4 regions of the Massilia sp. DJPM01 genome follow, and region 2 is predicted to be linked to each of the others. Evidence: predicted binding sites of a transcription regulator. Region 2 holds the regulator's gene; each other region holds the start of a gene.
The links. The regulator sigma-54, encoded in region 2, starts transcription at its own class of promoters, with help from an activator protein. The targets are predictions, from matches to a motif close to TGGCANGNAANCTGCTTT.
Positions count from the first base shown of each region.

Region 1: a site for sigma-54 is predicted at 3,346-3,363, ahead of PO883_RS23510 (urease accessory protein UreD). Genes of this name have one in related genera too.
Region 3: a site for sigma-54 is predicted at 3,286-3,303, ahead of PO883_RS16800 (TldD/PmbA family protein). Genes of this name have one in related genera too.
Region 4: a site for sigma-54 is predicted at 1,722-1,739, ahead of PO883_RS26780 (TorF family putative porin). Genes of this name have one in related genera too.

Region 1 covers NZ_JAQOZV010000042.1:25,817-30,328, forward strand. Annotated here, with positions in the region: gene ureE (urease accessory protein UreE) at 1-124, opposite strand, end outside; gene ureC (urease subunit alpha) at 136-1,836, opposite strand; gene PO883_RS23500 (urease subunit beta) at 1,838-2,161, opposite strand; gene PO883_RS23505 (urease subunit gamma) at 2,176-2,478, opposite strand; gene PO883_RS23510 (urease accessory protein UreD) at 2,496-3,335, opposite strand; gene PO883_RS23515 (DUF1302 domain-containing protein) at 3,461-4,512, opposite strand, start outside.
Region 2 covers NZ_JAQOZV010000003.1:116,208-120,719, reverse strand. Annotated here, with positions in the region: gene lptC (LPS export ABC transporter periplasmic protein LptC) at 1-431, shown strand, start outside; gene lptA (lipopolysaccharide transport periplasmic protein LptA) at 428-1,030, shown strand; gene lptB (LPS export ABC transporter ATP-binding protein) at 1,027-1,785, shown strand; gene PO883_RS03135 (RNA polymerase factor sigma-54) at 1,788-3,263, shown strand; gene PO883_RS03130 (hypothetical protein) at 3,286-4,512, opposite strand, start outside.
Region 3 covers NZ_JAQOZV010000024.1:61,136-65,647, reverse strand. Annotated here, with positions in the region: gene PO883_RS16810 (TldD/PmbA family protein) at 1-58, opposite strand, end outside; gene PO883_RS16805 (TldD/PmbA family protein) at 153-1,490, opposite strand; gene PO883_RS16800 (TldD/PmbA family protein) at 1,506-3,143, opposite strand; gene PO883_RS16795 (class I SAM-dependent methyltransferase) at 3,520-4,317, shown strand; gene PO883_RS16790 (S1C family serine protease) at 4,446-4,512, shown strand, end outside.
Region 4 covers NZ_JAQOZV010000054.1:2,475-6,986, forward strand. Annotated here, with positions in the region: gene PO883_RS26770 (ammonium transporter) at 1-523, opposite strand, end outside; gene PO883_RS26775 (P-II family nitrogen regulator) at 540-878, opposite strand; gene PO883_RS26780 (TorF family putative porin) at 889-1,641, opposite strand; gene PO883_RS26785 (accessory factor UbiK family protein) at 1,905-2,159, shown strand; gene PO883_RS26790 (TetR/AcrR family transcriptional regulator) at 2,172-2,735, opposite strand; gene PO883_RS26795 (antibiotic biosynthesis monooxygenase) at 2,926-3,219, shown strand; gene PO883_RS26800 (helix-turn-helix domain-containing protein) at 3,502-4,512, opposite strand, start outside.

The DNA.
Region 1 (4,512 bases), on a different contig from region 2:
GCGCCACCTCCTCGCCCGACGCGAGGCGCGCGCGCAGGCGGCATTTTTCGCGCTGGTCGTAGGCCAGCACCAGTTCATCGTCGACGCGCCCGGCGTGCGCCAGCTTGGTGTGCAATGTCATCATCGTAAAGCCTCTCAGAACAGGAAATAGCGCTGCGCCATCGGCAGCACGGCCGCCGCCTCGCAGACCAGCAACTGGCCGTCGGCGCGCACTTCATAGGTTTCGGGATCGACTTCCATGTGCGGCGTGGCGCCGTTATGGATCATGTCGCGCTTGCGCAGGTGGCGCATGCCGTGCACGGGAATGAGCGTTTTGGTCAAACCGAGTTGCGCGCCGATGCCGGCGTCGTAGGCGGCCTGCGAGACGAAGGTGAACGATTTTTTCAGGCCGCCGCCAAAGGCGCCGAACATCATGCGGTAGTGCACCGGCTGCGGCGTGGGAATCGAGGCGTTCGGGTCGCCCATCTGGGCCGCCGCGATCATGCCGCCCTTGAGGATCAGCGAGGGCTTGACGCCGAAAAAAGCCGGCTTCCACAGCACGATGTCGGCGATCTTGCCCACCTCGAGCGAGCCGACCGCGTGCGACACGCCGTGCGTGATGGCCGGGTTGATGGTGTACTTGGCGATGTAGCGCTTGACGCGGAAATTGTCGCTGCGCGCCGAATCTGGCGCGAGCGCCCCGCGCTGCAGCTTCATCTTGTGGGCGGTCTGCCAGGTGCGCATGATCACCTCGCCCACCCGGCCCATGGCCTGCGAGTCGGATGACATCATCGAAATCGCGCCCAGGTCGTGCAGGATGTCCTCGGCGGCTATCGTCTCGCGCCGGATGCGCGACTCGGCGAACGCCACGTCTTCCGCAATGGCCGGGTCGAGGTGGTGGCATACCATCAGCATGTCGAGGTGCTCGTCGAGCGTGTTGACGGTGAACGGGCGGGTCGGATTGGTCGACGAGGGCAGCACGTTGTCCTGCCCGACGGCAGCGATGATGTCCGGCGCATGGCCGCCGCCCGCGCCTTCGGTATGGAAGGTATGGATGGTGCGGTCCTTGAAGGCGGCCAGCGTGGTCTCCAGGAAGCCGCCTTCGTTGAGGGTATCGGAATGCAGCGCCACCTGCACATCCATGCGCTCGGCCACCGCCAGGCAGTTGTCGATGGCGGCCGGGGTGCTGCCCCAGTCTTCGTGCAGTTTCAGGCCGATGGCACCGGCCAGCACCTGTTCCTCCAGCGGTCCTGGCAGGCTCACGTTCCCCTTGCCCATGAAGCCCAGGTTCATCGGAAAGGCGTCGGCCGCGCCCAGCATCGAGTGCAAGTGCCAGGGACCGGGCGTGCAGGTGGTGGCCGCGGTGCCGGTCGCCGGCCCCGTGCCGCCGCCGATCATGGTGGTGATCCCGCTCATCAAGGCTTCTTCGATCTGCTGCGGACAGATGAAGTGAATGTGCGTATCGACCCCGCCGGCGGTGACGATCAGGCCTTCGCCGGCGATGATTTCAGTGGCCCCGCCGATGGCCATGGTCACGCCGGGCTGCACATCCGGGTTGCCGGCCTTGCCGATAGCGGCGATCAGGCCGTTTTTCAGGCCGATATCGGCCTTGACGATGCCCCAGTGGTCGACGATGACGGCGTTGGTGATGACGGTATCCATCACGCCTGCGTGCAGCCGCTGCGACTGGCCCATCCCATCGCGGATGGTTTTACCGCCGCCGAACTTGACCTCCTCTCCATACATGGCGTAATCGCGTTCGATCTCGATGAACAGGTCGGTGTCGGCAAGGCGGATGCGGTCGCCCGTGGTGGGGCCGAACATGTCGGCGTAGGCGCGGCGGCTGATCGAGGGCATGCTAGTTGCCTCCGTGCGGCGGCAGTTCGCCCATCACCAGGCCGTTGAAGCCGAACACCATGCGCTCGCCGCCCAGGGCCACCAGTTCCACGGTGCGCTGCTGGCCGGGCTCGAAACGCACGGCGGTGCCGGAGGCGATATTGAGGCGCATGCCGAGCGCCGCGCTGCGCGCGAACCGCAGCGCGGTATTGACCTCGAAAAAGTGGAAGTGCGAGCCGACCTGGATCGGCCGGTCGCCGCTGTTTGCCACCACCACGGTGCGGGTGGCGCGGCCAGCGTTGATTTCAATGTCGCCGTCGGCCAGCAGGTATTCGCCGGGTATCATGCTCATGTCGGCCCTCAGGGAATTGGGTTGTGGACGGTCACGAGCTTGCTGCCGTCCGGGAAAGTCGCCTCGACCTGGATATCCGGGATCATCTCGGCGATGCCGTCCATGACGTCGGCGCGGGTCAGGATGGCGGCGCCCCCGGACATCAGCTGGGCGACGGTCTTGCCGTCGCGCGCGCCCTCCATGATGGCCGCGCTGATCAGGGCCACCGCTTCCGGATAATTGAGTTTGAGGCCGCGCGCCATGCGCCGTTCGGCCAGCAAGGCGGCGGTGAAGATCAGCAGCTTGTCTTTTTCGCGCGGGGTCAGGTCCATGGATTGTGCTCTCTTGTCTAGGTATTCCAGATGCGCGGCAGCGGCGCGGCGCACCCGAGCAGGTGCGGACGCAATAACTGCCACACGCTGAAGATGGCGCGGCGCGCGCTTTCGCTGTCGTTGCCCAGGTAGCGCGCGACGAACACCGATTTGATTTGCGTGATGGCTAGCGCCGGATCGAGCGCGCGCATGGCGTCGATCAACGCACCGCCGGCCGGCTTGCCCACGCCGACCAGGGTGGCGCAGACGCTGGCGCCGTTCAGGCCCAGGGGGCTGTGCATGGCCGCGCTGCCGCCGTGCAGCGCGCCCTGCTCCCACCACAGCAGCTTGCCGCCACGGCGGATCTGGGTGTGCTGGCTGATGGTGCCGTTATCAAAAGTCTCGCCCGAGGCGCGCCGGCCGAAACACAGGATGTCGCAGCCGATGTAGCTGGCGTCCGCCGCCAGCTCGACCCGCTGTTCCAGCGCCACGCGGGCGCCGTTGAAGAAAATCGCTTCCTGCGGCATCCATTCGACCGCCGCGCCGGCGCCGGCGTCGATCAGCACCTCCTGGCGCGAAACCTTGCCGTTGGCGCGATACCATTTGGCGGCGCCGGGCGAGGTGAGAAAGGCGTGGGTCGCGGCACCCGCGCCGATGCCGACCGACAGCCGGTCGCCGCCCACCACGCCGCCGGGCGGATGCACGATGATGGCGTGGCAAATGCGCGGACCTTCCGGATACAGCGGCTTTTGCACGCGCAGCGGCCCGCTGTGGACACGCTCCATCAGGCGCGTGGTGCCCGCATCGCCGGCGAAGCGCAGCCGCAGGCTGGCGTGCCATGCACTGTGGGTAGGATCGGTCTGGTGGCAATCTCGCATACCTGCCTAAAGAGCAGGATGCGTGCCAGCGCGCGAGGCACGCTCACGGTGCGGCGCGCCCGCGAACGGTGACCAGGCGCACCGCCACGGCGCATGCGCACCGGATCGGTGCGTACGGCGTGTCGTCAGAACTTGACGGCCATCGACACCGACACCACATCGCGGTCGACCTGGGTGTTGTAGACGCCACCCCAGACCGGCTGGTACGCCACCTCGGCCACGTAGCGCTTGAACAATTCCATGCGCAGGCCCACGTTCATGGTGCGGCGACCCTCGTTGAGAAGAAAATCGTACGACCATCCCTTCACTTCATGCTGCAGCTGCGCCCATGCGTGCAGGTTCAGCCCTTTCACCACCTGCGCCATGCGCGCGTCCACCCGCACCCGGTAGGCATGGGCGCTCGGACTCACATAGCCGTCGGCGCTGCACTGGCGGGCAGCATTGCTGCTGGTGACCGGGCAGGCGCCGTTAACGGGGCCATTGCCATACTGGTCGGCGCGGCCGTAACGGCGCACCGACGGATCGGGCAGTCCGGCCACGCGCTTGAGCACCACTTCGCCCAGCGTGCTGATGGCAATCCCGGCCACCAGCGGCCAGTCCTGCTGCACCCCGGCCTGCAACTGATAGGTGCGATAGCGGTCGTAGGCGTGATACAGCGCGCCTGGCGCGAGCGCATCGACCTCCTTGCGCAGCAAGGTAACGACAGCGGGATTGACAAAGGCCGGCAAGAAATCCCCGGGCGGCAGCTGGATCGGCTGCTTGGGGCGGTAGGTCAGCTCCCCGAACAGGCTGCCGTGCGCGCGCCGGTGCGCGAGCGTCAGCGAGGTCATGGCGATGCCGCCCACGTACTCGGTGAAGTAGCGCATGTTCTTGCCATCCGGGTCGCCCGCGATCAAGCCGGCGCCGGTCCGCTGCGCCTTGCGCGCGCCCGGCAGCGGGCTGCGGTTGGTGTAGCGCGCATGGTACAGGCCCACGTCCAGCGCCAGCGGCACCGACTTCCAGGTCAGGGCGGCGCCATACTGGCCGTCGCCGGCGGGGGCCGGATCGTCCATGCGCTTGACGAACGCGCCGCGCGCCAGGCGCGCCCGGTCGCTAATCGGCATCGGCCCGGTGAGGGCATGGTCGCAGCCTTGCGCAACGTAGTCGGTAGTGGCCCAGAAGGTACCGCACAGGTCCA
Region 2 (4,512 bases):
AGCCGCGCTACCTGGTCTCCGGCGCCAAGCTCACGCACCGCCCGATCGACGATTCCTCGGACGTCGAACTGCCGGTGCTGCAGGGTGTCGCGCCCGGCCAGCCGGTCACCACCATCACTTCCCAGCGCGCGCGCATCCGCCACGCCCAGAACCAGGCGGACCTGATCGGCAATGTCAACGTGGTGCGGCCCGAGTCGCCCACCAACCGCGGCATGCAGCTCAAGACCGAAGCGCTGACCGTTTTTACCGACGAAGACCGCATGACCTCCGACCAGCCGGTCCAGGTCACGCTGGGCACCGCCACCATCACCGGGACCGGCATGGACGCGAACAACGCGACGCGCGAGCTCAAGTTCGCCAGCCGCGGGCAGATCGTCTATCCATCGAAAGCGGCGCGCGCAGCGCCACCCATCACAGGTAAACCACAATGAAAAAATTTCTAGCCTTCGCCCTGCTCGGCCTGGCCGCGGCAACCGCGTCCGCCGAAAAGGCCGATGCCGCCAAACAGGCGGTGATCGGTTACGATTCCCTTGAAACCAACGAAGTGACCCAGGTGACCATACTGACCGGGAACGTGGTCGTCACCAAGGGCACCCTGATCCTCAAGTCCGACCGCGCCATCATCAAGGAAACGCCCGAAGGCGACATGTTCGTGACCCTGACCGCCAGCGCCGGCAAGGCCGCCACGTTCCGCCAGAAACGCGACGGCGGCCCGGACCTGTGGATCGAAGGCCAGGCCCAGCGCATCGAATACGATGAACGCAACGACATGATGAAGCTCTTCTCCGGCGCCAAGATCCGCCAGCTGGAAGGCCAGAAGCCGACCAACGAAATCGAGAGCGAATTCATTTCCTACGACAGCCGCAAGGAAGTCTTCGTGGCTCGTAACGACGCCAGCGGCGCCAACAAGCCGGGACAGGGCCGTGGCACCATGATCATCGCGCCGCGCAAGCCGCGCGCGGCACCGGCCACGCCACCGGGCGCAGCGGCGCCAGCACCGGCCACCACGCCAGCGGCGGGAAACCCATGATCGAAACGAAGAATTGCGGCAGCACGCTGATCGTGCGCGGCCTGCAGAAAAGCTACGGCAAGCGCCTGGTCGTACGCGACGTCTCGTTGCAGGTCGACTGCGGCGAAGTGGTCGGACTGCTCGGCCCCAACGGCGCCGGCAAGACCACCTCGTTCTACATGATCGTCGGCCTGGTGCCGTCGGATGCGGGCACCATCGACATCAGCGGGGTCGATATTTCGAGCCTGCCGATCCACCGCCGCGCCACGCTCGGCCTGTCGTACCTGCCGCAGGAAGCGTCGGTGTTCCGCAAGCTGACGGTCGAAGAAAACATCCGCGCCGTGCTGGAACTGCAAAAGGTGGACGGCAAGGCGCTCACCAAGGCCCAGATCAACGAACGCCTCGACACCCTGCTGGCCGACCTGCAAATTGAAAAACTGCGCGAAAACCAGGCCATGACGCTGTCGGGCGGCGAGCGGCGCCGGGTCGAGATCGCGCGCGCGCTGGCGACCAACCCGCGCTTCGTGCTGCTCGACGAACCGTTCGCCGGGGTCGATCCGATCGCCGTCATCGAGATCCAGCGCATCGTGCGCTTCCTCAAGCAGCGCGGCATCGGCGTTCTGATCACCGACCATAACGTGCGCGAAACGCTGGGCATCTGCGACCGCGCCTACATCATCAACCAGGGTGCGGTGCTCGCCTCCGGTCGACCCGACGACATCATCGCCGATGAATCCGTGCGCCGGGTCTACCTGGGCGAACATTTCCGGATGTAGGCATGAAACAGTCCCTTCAACTACGCACCTCCCAGCACCTCGCCCTTACGCCCCAGCTGCAGCAGTCGATCCGGCTGCTGCAGTTGTCGACCCTGGAACTGCACCAGGAACTGGAACAGCTGTTAAGCGACAATCCGCTGCTCGAACGGCTCGACGATCCGCTCGATCATTCGGTGCGCCTGCTCGGTGATGGCGCCATCAGCAGCACCTCGACGCCGACCGAAGCGGCGCCCGAGCCGGGGGCGCAGGATGCGCCGGCGCCGGCCGAAGGCGAAGGCTTCGAGGGCGGCGAGGCGGATAGCCCGGCCAGCAGCAGCGACAACGATGGCGAATGGGGCGACCTCGGCCGCGCCAAGACCTCCGACGACGAGGATTCGCGCCCGCAGCTCGAAGCGTCCGCCACCACCTTGCGCGAGCACCTGATGGAGCAGATGCGCGTGACCGTGCTGGAGCCGCGCGACCGCGCGCTGGTCGAACTGATCGTCGACGCCGTCGACGACAATGGCTACCTGACCGAAACGCTGGAAGAGATCCACGAGCGCATGCCGCCCGAGCTGGAAATCGAAATCGAGGAATTGCGCACCGCGCTGGCGCTGCTGCAAAGTTTCGACCCGATCGGCGTGGGCGCGCGCAATGCGTCCGAATGCCTGGCGTTGCAGATCCGGCGCATGCCGGGCGTGGCGCTGGTGACGCGGCGCATGGCGCTGACCATCGTCGAGAACCATCTGACCTGGTTCGCCCAGCGCGAATTCAACAAGCTGAAAAAAGCGCTCGACTGCGACGACGAGGACTTGCGCGAGGCGCAGACCGTGATCCGCCAGTGCAATCCGCATCCGGGCGCGGAGTTCGCGTCCGACGTGTCGGACTACGTGGTGCCGGACGTGATCGTGCGCAAAGCGAAAAACGGCTGGTCGGTGATGCTCAATAACGACGTCATGCCGCGCCTGCGCGTGAACAGCATGTACGCCGCGCTGCTCAAGCAGGGCAAGGGCGAAGGGCAGATGGGCGCGCAGCTGCAGGAAGCCAAGTGGCTGATCAAGAACATGCGCCAGCGCTTCGATACCATCTTGCGGGTGGCCGAAGCGATCGTCGAACGCCAGCGCAATTTCTTCTCGCACGGCGCGGTGGCGATGCGTCCGCTGGTGCTGCGCGAAATCGCCGACACGCTCGGGCTGCACGAAAGTACGATCTCGCGCGTGACCACGCAAAAGTACATGATGACGCCGCACGGCATGTTCGAGCTGAAGTATTTTTTCGGCAGCCACGTGGCCACCGAAGCGGGCGGCGAAGCGTCATCGACGGCGATCCGCGCGCTGATCGTGCAGCTGACCAGCGCCGAGGATCCCAAAAGCCCTCTGTCGGACAGCAAGATCGCCGACATGCTGGGCGAGCAGGGCATGGTGATCGCGCGCCGCACGGTCGCCAAGTACCGCGAAGCGCTCAAGATTCCGCCGGTCGCCCTGCGCAAGTGCCTGTAGGGCGTTCAGGGTTGCGCGGTGCCTAGAAAAACTCCGGGTGCTCGCGCAGCAGCAGCTGTTCGTACTGGTTGACCGCCTTGAACTGTTCCAGCCCCGGCGCCATGCGCCGGCCGGCGTCCCAGCTGCGCCAGGCACGCGCCATGTCATAGCTTTTGAACAGCGCGTCGCCCATATCCTTGTAGGCTCCGGCCAGCGCCGGATTGGCGCGCAAGACGCTGGCGTACAGCGGCAGCGCGCCGCGTACGTCGCCCAGCTTGGCGCGCCAATTTGCTTCAAACAACGCCAGCATGTGCTGTTTGTGGGTGTTGAGCTTGCGCAGTTCCTGCAGCGTGGCGAGCGCCGCCTCCATCTCCGCCTTCCCCTTGGACCGTATCGCCGCCGCAAACGCGCGCACTTGCGGGTCGGCGTTGAGCAGCACCTTCTGCTCCGGGGTCGGCATTTTCATCGGATCACCGCTGACAAACGCCAATTCGGACATGCCGAGCATGGCGTCGAAGGCGCGCTTGTCGGCGAACGCTTGTGCGATCCCGGTCTCGAACGCTTGCCTGGTTGCCGCCGTCGGCGGGGCCGCATTCGCCTGCGCCTTGTCGAGCAGCTGATCGAGTTCGTTAGCCGCTGCCGCGCGCGGCTTGTACGGCTTGAGGTCGTAGCTGGCCGGAGCGCTTTGCCTGAGCGCGCTGACCGTATAGGTACGCGTCTGGCTGTGGCCGACCTGCTTGTGGTGCATCACGAAGCCGGCCGGCACGCGCTTTTCGCTGGCCAGGCGCGCCAGCACCAGCGGATGGCCGCCGAAACGGTAGCGCATCATGCGCTCGAACAGGGCCGCGTCGCCGGCGTTGACGCGGGTGCCGCCGGCAGGGATGTGCGCCAAGGGATTGCCGTCGACCGCCAGCACGGTGGCGCCGGCCTCGGTAGATTCGGACAGCTTGCGTGGCGCCGACGTGATCGACAAATTATGCTCGTCGAAGACCGGGTCGAACGAGGGCGGTTCGACGTTGGCCATGATCAGGGCCTTGTTCATGGAAGCCCGGTTTTTCAATTCCTGCATGCGAAAGCCGACGCCATCGAACAGCGAGTAGTCGACATAGCTGCCACTGGCCAGGTCGATCTGATAGCGGCGCCGGTTCGCCAGGTCGTAAATCATCGTTTCGCCCGCGCTGCTCACCGACAAATAGCGTTCGCCCAGCAAAACCTTGTACTGCTTGACCTCGTCCGGTGGCGGATTGTCGCCGTGCGAGGCGACCTTGTA
Region 3 (4,512 bases), on a different contig from region 2:
GAACCAGGATGGCGCCCGCGGCGCCGCTGCTGATCTTGAGAAAGGTGCGTCGTTCCACTATGTACTCCTGCTTGCGCCCCGTCGTTCCCGCGCCAAGGCGGCACTCGGCGGGAAGTCGTTTCTGGCAGTGCCAGGAACGACGAAGGTGACGGTTAAACCGCGTCCGACAAGGACGTGAAGTTGAAATCCCTGACCTTCATCGGCGGAATCAGCATCGAATACGGCACTTCATCGCCCGCGATCACCTGCGGCTTGCCGATTGCCTCGATATTGTTCAACATCGTCACCGGGCTTTCATTGAAGCGGAAATTCTTGATCGGATGCTTGATCTTGCCATTCTCGATGTAGAACGTACCATCGCGCGTCAACCCGGTCAGCAGCACCGACTGCGGATCCACCTCGCGGATGTACCAGGTACGCGTGACCAGCACGCCCTTCTTGGTACCGGCGATCAGCTCCGCGGTCGATTGATTGGTCCCGCCCATGATCATATTCCCGGGCGCGCCAATGGCGCGCACGCCTTTCCTGTTCGCCCAGAACAGCGAATAATCGAGCGCCGACACTTTGCCATCCTTGATCATGTTCATGCGCTCGCGCGCCAGCATGTTCGTTGCATCCCATGGCATCACCGGCACATCCTTGTCCCACGGGTCCGACCAGATATTGACCTGCGCATCGAACAGCTTGTCGCCCAGGCGCGTGCCGCCGCCCTTCTTCGACAAAAAGCTGCGGCCCTCGTCGGCCTGGCGCGCGTCGAAACCACCCAGCATGAAACCGATCAGGTCCGACGTGGCGGCCGGCTCCAGGATCACCGTGTAGCGGCCAGGCTCCAGGGCCTTGGCCTCGACCGAACGCAGGGCTTTTTCGATCGCCACATCGGACGCCTCACGCGCATCGAAGCGCGCCACGTCGGTAGCCGAGCGCTTGACCCAGCCCGACCCGCGCCCGTCTTCGGTACGCACGGTGCAGGTGAAGTCGATACTGGTCTCTTCCTGGTGCCCGAACACGCCATTCGAATTGGCGACGGTCTGGAACGAGTGGTTGTCGGTGAAGAAGCCGGCGCAAACCAGTTTGTTCTTGCGGCTAGCCTCGATGCTGTAGGCCGCGGTCTGGGCGCGGAACTCCGGATCGATGGCGGCGGTGGCGCGGCTGAACGTCTCCGACGCCTTGTACGCCTGCTTCGACACGGCCGCCATGAACTCCGGGTTTTCCGGCGCCAGGCGCGCCAGGTCCTCGGCGCGGCGCACGACTTTTTCGAGCGACTTGTCGTCGAATTCGTTGATAGTGGCGGTGCCCTGGCGCTTGCCGTATGCGACCTGCACCACCAGCGAGGCGTCATCCACCAGCCCAGCGGTGGACACGTTGTTGCGCGCATAGCGGATATTCCCGGTGCGCCCGCCCGTCACGTGCACGGTACATTCGTCGGCCTTGGTGAGCGACATGATGCGGTCGATGATGCGCTTGCTTTCTTCTTGAGTCAGAACTTTCATATGCGGTCCCCTGGCTTAGCCGATCTTGCGTGCGGTATTGATGACGTTGATGCCGTTAAAGCGCGCCGTGCTCGACCCGTGCGACACCGTGCTGACCTGGCTAGGCTGGCCTTTGCCGTCGAAGAAGGAGCCACCCATGCGCCAGTCGCTCTCGTCGCAGATGGCGCCGCAGGCATTCCAGAATTCCTGGGTGTTCGACTGGTAGGCCACGTCTTCCAGCGGCGCACCGATCTTGCCGTTGTTGATTTCGTAGAACAGCTGGCCGCCGAACTGGAAGTTGTAGCGCTGCTGGTCGATCGAGAACGAGCCCGCGCCAACGATATAGATGCCCTTCTTGACGTCCTTGACCATCTGGTCGGGCGTGAGCTTGGCTTTCCCCGACTGCAGCGAAATATTGGGCATGCGCTGGAACTGCACGCTGCTCCAGCTGTCGGCGTAGGAGCAGCCGTGCGACTCCTTTTCGCCGATGATGTGGGCCTGGTCGCGCGTGGCCTGGTAGTTGACCAGGATGCCGTCCTTGATGATGTCCCAGCGCTTGCACGCCACGCCTTCGTCGTCGTAGCCGACCGCGCCCAGCGAGCCTTGCGTGACCTTGTCGGCCACGATGTTGACGCGCTCGGAGCCGTACTTGAATTTTTTGGTTTCCCACTTGTCGAGCGTGGCGAAGCTGGTGCCGGCGAAATTGGCCTCGTAACCCAGCACGCGATCGAGTTCGGTCGGGTGGCCCACCGATTCATGGATCGTCAGCCACAGGTGCTCGGGCGAGAGCACCAGGTCGTATTTACCCGGCGCGACCGACTTGGCGGTCAGCTTTTCCTTGGCCTGGCGTCCGCAGGCGCGCGCGTCTTCGATCAGGTCATACGAATTCTTGTACAGGGTGCACACGCCGCCGGCGGCCTTGATCTTGTCATCAAAGCGCGCATCCAGGTATTCGTAGCCCATGCCGACCGGCGTGGACAAGCCCTGGCGCGAGCGGAATTTGTTGGTGGCCTTGTCGACGGCGGTGGCGAACACCGGCATCCACATGCGGTGCACGTCCTGGTCGATGTAGGAGCCGTCGGTCGAAGCGTAGTATTTTTGCTGGTTCACCTGGAACATCAGCGACTGCATGAAGCTCGCGCCGCCGTCCATGCCGGCCTTGTTGGCGGCGATCAGCAGCTCGGCTTTTTCCTTGATGGGGACCGTGCGCCAATCCTTCTTGATCGGGGTGGCCCAAGCCACTTCGCCCACGCCCTTGACGCTTGCCAGGCGCACCGGTTCGGATTGCAGCTTGGCGTTGGCCTTGGCGATGGCGACCGCCTGGCGCGCGGCGCCGGCCACCGCGTCGGGCGACATGTCGGAGGTCGCGGCGAAGCCGTAGGCGCCGTTGCACAGCACGCGCACGCCCACGCCGGCCGATTCGGTATTGGTCACGCTTTCGACATTCAGGTCACGCGTGGTGATGAACTGGTTCAGGTAGCGGCCGATGCGCACGTCGCAATAGCTGGCGCCGGCGCCGGTGGCGGCATTGAGGGCGATGTCCGCCAGGGTTTTCTTGAACTTTGCCGCGAGGGGATTGAGTAATTCTTCAGCGGCGATGGCGTTGCCGAAAACCGGCACCAGCATCGTGCCCAATGCAAGGCCGCTGATATTGAGAAAAGCACGTCGTTCCATAGTATCTCCTAACACTCACCACGAAGGTAGCGGCTCGCAGGACTGAGCGCCCGCTCTTGTTTTACCGCTCACTGAACCATCTCAACTACTGATATGAATGAAAAAATCAGAAAGAACCATACCAGCAAAATGGCCAAAAGAATACGCAAAGATTGTGCCACTGGCTAAGTCCTTGATTCGGGAATCCGGGAGTGTCCGGCGGACGGTGTCCGCACTGTCCGAAGCAGTGTCCGCACGCTGTGGCGGACAGTATGTACATATGAGATTCGGCTTGACCTTCAAGCGCGCATACTCGATCATCGCGCTAGCCGGCGATGCCGTATCGCCCGCCGCAGCTTTCCCCCGCAGTACACACCAATACCGGAGACGAAAACACATGAAACGACTGATCCTGGCCACGATGCTGGCCGCCGGCATGGCCGGCGCGGCCCACGCCGATGACGCCCTCAAGGCGGCCATCGCCAACAAGGACCGCACTCCTGCCAACGTCGCGCGCGACGGCGCCCGTCATCCATACGAAACGCTGGCTTTCTTCGGCATCAAGCCGAGCATGACCGTGGTCGAGCTGTCGCCGGGCGGCGGCTGGTACACCGAGATCCTGGCGCCCTACCTGCGCGAGAAGGGCAAGCTGATCGCGGCCGGCGAGTCGCCGACGTCGGCCAAGGAAGGCGCGCGCAAGTACGCCGCCAACCTGACCAAGAAGTTGGAATCGAATCCGGCCATGTTCGACAAGGTCCAGCGCGGCGTGTTTGAAGTACCGACCGCGTACGACTTCGCCAAGCCGGGCAGCGTGGACATGGTGGTCACCTTCCGCAATATCCACAACTGGACCGGCAATGGCGACGACAAGGTCAAGGAAGTGTTCAAGAAGGTGTACGACAGCCTGAAACCGGGCGGCGTGTTCGGCGTGGTCGATCACCGCGCGCCGGCCGGCAAGGCGGTCGACGGCAGCAACGGCTATCTGCAGGAAGCGTACGTGATCAAGATGGTCGAAAGCGCCGGCTTCAAGCTGGCCGCCAAGTCGGAAGTCAATGCCAATCCGAAGGACAAGGCCGACCACAAGAATGGCGTATGGGCGCTGCCGCCGGTACTGGCCAACAAGGATGTCGACCGCGAGAAGTACCTGGCGATCGGCGAGAGCGACCGCATGACGCTCAAGTTCGTCAAGCCTTGACAGGTGACCACGGCTCCGCAAGGGGCCGTTTTTTTGTCTGCCGCTTCGCCTCCTGGGCGCTGGAGCGGCGCGCCATGCGCGTGTATGATTGACGCTCATCGCTCCCTCCCCCAACAAGAAATTACCCAATGAACATATCGCGTATCGCCGTTGCCGCTGCACTTGCCGTGGCAAGCCTGCTGGCCCATGCCGCCC
Region 4 (4,512 bases), on a different contig from region 2:
GAATGACCACGCCCTTGCTGAACGTGGCGGCGTAGGCAAACGCCCCCTTGGCCGGATCATAGATTCCGGACAGCAAAGCCCGGTCGAAGCCGCCGATCACGGCGTTCCCCGGCGTAAAGGCAACGGAATAGCCGTAGATGCACCACAGCACGATGATCAGCGCAAACACCACGAATACTTGCATCAGCACCGACAGCATGTTCTTGGTGCGCACCAGGCCGCCGTAAAACAGCGCCAGCCCGGGAATCGTCATCAGGATCACGAGCACGGTGGAAATGAACATCCAGGTGGTGTCGCCTTTATGCGGCACCGGTGCGGGCGCGGCGGCGGGCGCGGCGACGCTGGCCGTGCTGGCCGTGCTGGCGGCGGGCGTGGCCACCGCGGTGGCGGGTGCCTCGACCGGCGCGACGGCTGCTGCCGTCGTGTCCGGCTTGGGCGCGTCCTGGGCCGAGGCCGGCAACACGCCGCCGATTGCGCACAGGACGGCTAGTCCGGCGAGCCACTTTGTTATCGTTTTATTCATCAGTGTTCCCCTCAGCTTAAAGTGCTTCGTTACCGGTTTCGCCGGTGCGGATCCGCACCACCTGTTCCAGGTTATAGACAAAAATCTTGCCGTCGCCAATCTTACCGGTGCGCGCAGCGCCTTCGATGGCTTCGATGGCTTGTTCGACGATGGCGTCGTCCACGGCCGCTTCGATCTTGGTCTTGGGCAGGAAATCGACCACGTACTCGGCGCCCCGGTACAGCTCGGTATGGCCTTTCTGGCGTCCGAAGCCCTTGACTTCGGTAACGGTAATCCCTTGCACATTGATGGCCGACAGCGCTTCGCGCACTTCGTCCAGCTTGAAGGGTTTGATGATGGCGGTGATCATTTTCATACCTGGCCTCTTAGAAAGTTTTTGACACGGTCAGCACGGCGCGGGAACGGCCCAGGTCCTTGCCGTTGACCGGGCTGACATACATGTCGGTATTGGCGCTGATGACGGCCAGCGCGACCGTGGCAAAACCGACATCCTTGGTCAGGCCGATCTTGGCGTCGTTGTAGCTGAGTGCATCGTTGTGGGCCACGCGCTGGCGTCCCACGTGCAGGTTGAGCACCAGGCCGGTGGCCAGGTCGAGATTGGCGCTCAAATCCAGGTAGCCGCTGCCCTTGCTGTCGGTGGTGCCGAACAGATTGGTGGTCGAATGCGAATACTTCAGGGAGACCGGACCCATGCCGACCTGCCCGTACAGTTCGAACGTGTTGGCGTTCGGATGCAGGCCATTGGACGGGTAGCCGTAGTACAAGCCGCCCACGTCGTAGCTGACGCCTTTGGTAATTTCCCCCTTCTTGCCGCCGTACAGGTCGATTTCGACATTGCCGTCGCCGCCCAGGTCACGGGTCCACTTGATGGTCGAGGCCCATACGCCGGCATAGGCGCCGCTCGGATTGTGGGTGTAGTCGGCCCCGCCCTGCACGGCCGGCTTCATGCGGCTTTGCGACAGGCCGCGGTAGCGGTAGTCGCTGGTCAGGGCGGCGTTGAAGCTCACCACATTGTCGGGCACGGGCTCTTCGGCAGCCTGGGCCAGCGGCGCTCCCAGGGTAGCCAGCGCCAGGGTCAGCGCGGCGGCGAGAGACAATCGGGTGGACAGCTTATTCATGACGGTTCCCTTATGGTTTTTTAACAGAGACGGCGGTTGGGGTTTAAAATGAAGCTTGGCGCATGCACACTGCTTATCCAGTAGCAGAAGTCATGCCAGCTACGATTGCGCTAGGGCGCAACTTGTTTTCGCGCCCGGCGGCCCCAACTTGCTGTTAATAAACAGTAAAACAACCGCGATTCCGGTCGCGGCCGGCGCGAATGCACCAAACTGGCCCACCTGCCGCACCGCTGCGGTGCGCTACCGATTTCACGAGGATTGCGATGGACATGAACAGCTTTTTCAACGACTTGCAGGGCAAGATCAACCAGGCCATCGAGAGTTCGCCGGCCAAGGATATCGAGAAGAACGTCAAGAGCATGATGACCCAGGGCTTTTCCAAGCTCGACCTGGTCACGCGCGAGGAATTCGATATCCAGGCCCAGGTACTGGCCAAGACCCGCGCCAAGCTCGAAGCACTGGAACAGCGCGTCACCGAACTCGAAGAACGCCTGGTAACCACCAAACCGCAGCCCTGAGCTGCGTCTGGGCTAGCGCCGGATCAGCAGGCGCTCGACCGCATCGATCTGGGCTGCCGAAAAGGCATGCCGGCCCGGTTCGCGCGTGAGCAGTTCGCCCATGGCCCAGGCATAGATCAGTTGTGCCCGCGTGGCTGCCTCGGCCGCGTCGAAACCGAGCGCCGCCAGCAGGCTCGCCACGAACGCCACACGGCGCTCATGCACGCGGCGCAGCACCTGGGCCGCGCCCGGGTCTTGCGCGCCTAGCGTGCTGATGGCCTGATACAGGCCGATATCGAGTTCCCCCACCTTCGTCAACAGGCAACGCAGCCGCGCCAGCGCATCGGCTTCGGCCTCTTCGATGGCGCGGATGATCTGGTCGGTGGCGATCGATTCCCAGCGCTCGAGCACCGCCAGCGCAAAGCTGCCGGCGCTCTCGAAATGCCAATAGAAACTCCCCCTGCTCACCCCCATGCGCTTGCACAGCGGATCGGCCTTCAAGGCGTGCGGACCGTCGTCGCGCAACACAGCCAGGCCAAAGTCGAGCCAGGCCTCGCGCGATAAACGATTTTGTCCTGCGGAACGGGGGGACGGCATGGCGACTCCGAAAAAATACGACGCCGGCGCCTGGGAAGGCGCCGCTGCATGCGGTTCGATGCGTCCGCATCATAGCTTACCGCCAGTAAACCCGACAACGCGCAAACATCGTGTATAGTTCAACCATACACACTGTATGGTTCGGGCGCAGCAAGCCCGTCCGGTCGTTTTTCATCCCAACGAGCACACCATGTTTGCAAGAGTTACCCATGTTCAAGCCAAGCCGGAAAAAATCGGCGAAGTCGTCGCGCTGTACAACGATGCGGTGCTGCCGGTTCTTCAACAGTTGCAAGGCTTCAAGGCAACCTTTCTCCTGACCGATCCGGGCAGCGGCAAAGGCATGTCGATTACCTTGTGGGAGACCGAAGCCGACCGCCTCGCCGGCGACAGCGCCCCCGCCTTGCGCGGCCCGATCGTCGCGGTCATGCCCCTGCTGGCGGGGCCGCCGGAAGCGCAGGGTTTCGACGCCATCAGCCTGGCCTGAGGCGATGCGCAGCACGCCGGCAAGAACGCGGCGCGCTCGCGTCCCGTTAGCCGTACGTCATGCTGCGGTCATCTGACTGGCTTATTCTGGTGATGTCGGTGACATGCCCCTGCATTTGCCACAGGTTAGTCCGGTGACCTCGAACACCGGCACCACATGCCCGCAGCCGGAAACCATCCGGCTGCTTTTTTTTTGCCTGCGGCGGCGATGGCACGCCAGGGCCGGCGCTATCGACGCGAAGCAAGCGGGCATGACCTCGCTTGGCGAGCGGGTGCCTGCCTTTCAGCGCAAGGTATGGGCGTGGCGGGGGCTGACGCCGTACTGTTTCTTGAATGCCGTGGCAAAATTGCTCGCCGCCGCGTAGCCAGCCGCCCGCGCCGCCTGTGCCACGCCGGCGCCGCCCGCCAGCAGCAGGCGCGCCTGCTCCATGCGCAGCAGGCGCAGGCGGCCGAAGACGCTGGTGCCCCATTCGCGCTGCGTGAGCGACTGCAGGGAGCTGGGATTGGTGCCCAGCGCGCGCGCGATAGCGGCCATCGACAGCTGCGCGCCGGCATCGCTGCGCAGCAGCTCCTCGAGCCGCGCCAGCCGGCGCCGGTCCGCCGCCCGCAATGGCGGCGCCGCGTCGGCCGCGGGTGCGAACCTTGCCAGCGCTTCCGTGGCCAGCGCGATACAGCGCCCTTCCAGCCTCAGGCGCTGCAACCCCGGCAAGAACGAAGGCGGCGCCAGGATCTCCGCAGCCAGCTGGCGCGCCCGCGCCGACACCATCCACGGCTGGCACGCGAGGTGCTCGCGCAGGAAGGTGCGCAGCGCCGGCGGCGCGCCGTGCGCGTCGAGGCCGGCCACGGCCATCCACTCGGGCGTGAGGGTCAGGCTGACCTTTTTTTCGTGGCGCCCGCGCTGCCAGCGCCGGCTGAAGCAATCGGTTTCGGCCAGGTTGACCAGCGCCCCCGCTGCGCGCGCGCCCGGCCCGGCACTGTCCGGCCCCAGCGCGAAGCGGCGGTGGCCGAACGACAGATCGGTGCCGCCATCGATGACCACCACGATCTTGATACCAGGATACAGGCTGTTGCTGGTGGACAGGTCGCGCAGATCGCGCACCGCCGCCGCGTGCAGGATCAGGCCGGGACGCAGGTGCAGGTGCAGCGTGTCGAACAAGCCCTCCAGCACCGCTTCCTCGGCCGGACCGCTGTCGTGGAAGGTGTAATCGGCGCCGAGCAGCCCGGCGCTGCGCATCAGGTCGGCGCGCGTCACCCGCCGCGCCATGCCGCGCGCAGCCCCTGCCTCCCCTGCGCC